One region of the Lysinibacillus sp. NPDC095746 genome, then DNA from elsewhere that is predicted to be linked to it. Evidence: riboswitches for the same ligand, from Rfam matches in the RefSeq annotation. Region 1 holds a riboswitch; the other holds the start of a gene.
What was found. A riboswitch is a leader RNA that binds a small molecule or an ion and turns the genes downstream of it on or off. The one in region 1 is predicted to bind cyclic di-GMP.
Positions count from the first base shown of each region.

Region 1 (2,209 bases):
GGGCTTCGGCATCCCTACAGTAAATCTTTCTGTTGGATACGAGGACATTCATACAACAAATGAAAAAATCCCAGTCGAAGAATTAGAAAAATTAGCGGATTTACTTGTTGAAATCATTAAAGAGTCTGCGAAAAAATAACTACAAAAATCGAGGATGTGACCGCATGGAAAGTGTAAAGGCAGTAGTTTTTGCTTGTGGTACAGAGGAATACGCAGTACCCGTGGAACAAGCGATTTCGATTGAAAAGTTAGAGCAAGTAACACCGATTCCTCACTTGCCTAATTATCTTCTAGGCTTCACAAGAATTCGTGGCGAGCTTGTCCCTGTGCTTGATTTTGAGCGTATTCTTTATAATCGTTCTTCTAATGCTACAACAGCACGAATTATAGTATTGAACACGGATGTTGTAAATTATGGATTACTTGTTACAGAAGCTCGTGAAATTCTTGATTTTGATGAGTCGGTATTAAAGCAAATGGGACTTGTTAATTATTCTAAAACACGCTATTTTACAGCTGTGGCTAATCTTGAAAATCGTATGATCACCTACGTTGACCCGAAGATACTTGTGAATTCATTAGAAGGTATACGTGAAATAATAAATTATTTACACAAAATGCTTGAAAATGAAAAAGAAAACGTAGAGGCATAAGTTTTTGTATGATTAATATTTCATAGTTAATATTGGGGACAGAATTACATATATGTGATTCTGTCTTTCTTTTTGCCGAATATTAAGCTTATCACCAAAACGTGTCGTTGATTTTCGTTCTGACTAGCTCTTCTATCCACGATTTTTCAATCGCTACAAGTTAGTAACATAAATTACTTATTTCTAATATAGTAAAAATAACCTGTGTTCATATGTACATATTTGAAAGTTATCAATAGAATTATGCGATTTACCTACTGACATATCCATACTAACATCGTATTATGTATGGTAAGAAAACTACTGTAAAAGGCAAACTTCACCGAAAGGGAAGGACGCAAAGCCATGAGTCTAAACACTATTTTAGTGCATGATTGTCAGGTTGCCAGGTTCTGTTCTATGAGCCTCGGCCAATAGAATGGAGATGTAATATATGGGAAGTCATTCACTATCAAAAGCAATCATTGTTTTTATTGTAGCAATTGTAAGCACGCTAGGATTAACAATGGGAAAGGTAGACGCAATGGCCATGCAGGATAGGGCTACTTGGTTATGGGACACGACAAAGATTGTTGAAGGTGAATCAGGAGTACTTTCATTTTTAGAAAGCAAACAAGTTAATAAATTATATTTACAAATTAATAGTGATATAGCAAGTAATTATTACAAAAGTTTTATCGATAAAGCAACGGCAAAAGGGATAAAAGTATATGCGTTAGATGGTTCTGCAAGTTGGGTTTCAGCAGAGGGCTTTAAAATGCAGGATCAGCTATTTGATTGGTTACAAACATATAATGAAAATGCAGCAGCAACAGAGCAATTTTCTGGCGTTCATCTTGATGTAGAGCCCTATTTAAATAGTGGCTGGAGCTCGAACCAAGCGAAAACGATTGAATCCTATCAAGCGCTTGTTACTAGAGCGCAAGGGGATACCGACCGATTACTATTGCCATTGGAAGTTGATATGCCATTTTGGTTTGATGAAATTACTTACAAAAACCAATTCGGTAATGGTTTATTAGCTGACTGGGTAATTGACCAAGTAGAAAGTGTTTCAATAATGGCTTATCGAGATGCTGCTATAGACATTATTAATATCGTTGAACATGAAATTAATTATGCAAAAAAAGTAAAAAAGTCGATTGTTATTGGTGTGGAAACAGGAGCCACTGATGAAGGGAATAATATTACCTTCTATGATGATGGAGAAGCCTATATGAACAAACAGTTAGCACAAGTTCATCAACATTATGCCAATAAAAAAAGTTATAATGGTTTTGCCATTCATCATGTTGATAGTTGGATGAATATGCAGCCGTAAAAAATCCTCTCCAGCATTAAGTTGGAGAGGATTTTCTTTGCCTTATGAAAGTCGGCCGCTATAGTCTTCGAATTTAAATTCACGAATGACTTTAATGCATTCTTCATCGTTATAAGAAACGATTGATGGAAGATTTACGCCATTAAACATATGATTTTTCACCATTGAGTAATGTGCCATATCTGTAAATACTAGACGATCGCCTGGTTGTAAAGGCTGTTCAAATGAATAATCA
Region 1 is NZ_JBIWGL010000002.1:79,636-81,844, reverse strand. Features, by position in the region: gene ACIQ7N_RS02310 (M20/M25/M40 family metallo-hydrolase) at 1-139, shown strand, start outside; gene ACIQ7N_RS02305 (chemotaxis protein CheW) at 165-653, shown strand; cyclic di-GMP riboswitch class I at 955-1,043, shown strand; gene ACIQ7N_RS02300 (amidase) at 1,087-1,974, shown strand; gene nspC (carboxynorspermidine decarboxylase) at 2,017-2,209, opposite strand, start outside.

Region 2 (2,209 bases), on a different contig from region 1:
TGAACATGCTCATTAAAGTTTATGATGAGGAAGAAGCACCAGAAGAATACATTAAATGTAATAATAAAATGTTAGAGGCTTTTTTAAATGGATTTATTACATTTAAACGAGGTCCGCAAAAGCCTAAGCCAGGTCAAGCAGAAGGACCACTACCTGTTTCAGGAAAAGAAAGCCCTAATAATATGCTATTAAAGAAAGTGAAGATTGCGTTAGCCTTAACGAGTGAGGAGATGCTCGATATTTTATATGATGGAGGCGTTAGCGTTTCGAAAGGCGAATTAGGTGCTATTTTAAGAAATCCAAGTCATCGTAACTATAAAGAATGTGGCGATCGCTTTGTGAGAAATTTTTTAAGAGGGCTGACAGATAAGTATAGAAATTAAAATAACATTCACTGTGGATTGTCAAGTATGAATTTTAAAGAAAAACTAATAGATTAATGATTAACAAAGCAACTGCAATTTTGCAGTTGTTTTTTGTGAAAAATTTTACGTAAAAATACTCGTTGTGATAAAAATATTCTGCAAAAAGCGCATTTTTCTTAGTTGGATATAGTTGACAATTTGTGACGGAATTGTGTACACTAAAAATACATAAAGTTGTCACAAAGAGGAAAAATAAATGTTCACGAACAGAGGGGTGCTTTTATGTTTGGATTAAACATTTTATTAGTTGCTTTCGCATGTGTTACGATTCCGCTTGTTGTTGCTTCAGTAATGTTAGACATTTTTTATGCAGAAAAGAAACAAGTTCGTTTTTCATTACGCCGTACATCTATGTGGTATTCCTGCATGTTTGCTTTAGCATTTATACCGTCGGTTTTATACATGACACTAAAATAATAATCATTTAGGGGTAATTGATTATTTAAAAATTATAGTAGCAGCTACAATTTTGCGTTGTAGCTGTTTTTTATTTCCCTGAAGAGAATTGTGGATGTGCCGAGAAAATTGTGTAATATTATTCATTTTATTGAATTGGTAAAATAGTAAATATTATGTGTTTTTTTATCTAGTTACATTGACTACTTTTACCCATTGTGTTAATTTGAGGAGGAAAAAGATGGGCAAATCTGCTGAAAGGTAGAGACGCAAAGCTACAGGTCTAAGGTAATGAATACTATGATGGCTGAGCTGCAAAGGAGTACTAGTTAAGTACATCTATAGCTAGTCATATTCTTTGATGCCTATTTCTTTTGAAATAGGTTATTTTTTTTGCCCAAAATACGATCAAGGAGGAAGTAATAATCATGAAGTTGTTTAAAAATGTTTCATTAAAAAGCAAACTTTTACTAACGGTTTCTATTATTGTTTTGCTTCTAATTGCTATTATTACTACACAAAGTATTAGAGAATTAAACAATCGAATGTCTGTTGATTTAGAGCAAGAGTTGAAAAGTGTTGGTTTATTGACAGCTATGAATCTTGATAGGAATGATGTTAAAGATTTATTGACTGAAAAGGGAGAGACGAATGCTAAATTTAAAAAAATTCAAAAGCAACTCGATAAGATTCAAGAAGAACAAGGTATTATGAGTTGGAGCTATATTTGGGATGTGAAGGACGCAGATGGCGTTAACCCGATCGGCTATACATCTAATTTGAACGAGGTCTATGAAGCGGGTGAAATCTTTACTGATTTAGCAGATGAACATGTAAAAACGGCTAAATTGGCAATTAAAAATAATAGCACTGCTGTAACTGATATTTTCGAAGATCCTTATGGTTCATGGCGAACTGTGTTTACCCCTATTAATGATGACAATGGCAAGCTCATTGCTTTATTAGGTATTGATTATTCTGCGGACTACATAAATACAATCATTAAAACAAGTGTCATAAAACAAATCGTTCTAGCTGTTATTGGAATTTTACTTCTATTAGTTTTACTCTACATAATTATTGATCGTCTATTAAAACCACTTAAGAAAGTAGTGAACGCTGCAAATCAAGTAGCGAATGGACAATTAATAAATGTAGATTTAGAAATAACGAAGGACGAAATCGGAAATTTATCTAAATCTATTCAAACGATGGTTTCCAATTTACAACATATTATTTTAAATATTAGAAATACATCTGACAACGTTTCTTCAGCTGCTAATCAGCTAACTATTAATGCAGCAGAAACATATAACAGCTCAACAATTATTGCCCAAGACATGGGACAAATCACGCAAAACGCTGAGGCTTCAATGGTTATGACTGAG
Region 2 is NZ_JBIWGL010000017.1:41,361-43,569, forward strand. Features, by position in the region: gene ACIQ7N_RS13835 (YehS family protein) at 1-383, shown strand, start outside; gene ACIQ7N_RS13840 (hypothetical protein) at 648-842, shown strand; cyclic di-GMP riboswitch class I at 1,056-1,141, shown strand; gene ACIQ7N_RS13845 (methyl-accepting chemotaxis protein) at 1,250-2,209, shown strand, end outside.
Region 2: it holds a riboswitch for cyclic di-GMP, as region 1 does, so the genes downstream of both, ACIQ7N_RS13845 (methyl-accepting chemotaxis protein) here and ACIQ7N_RS02300 (amidase) in region 1, are expected to answer to the same signal.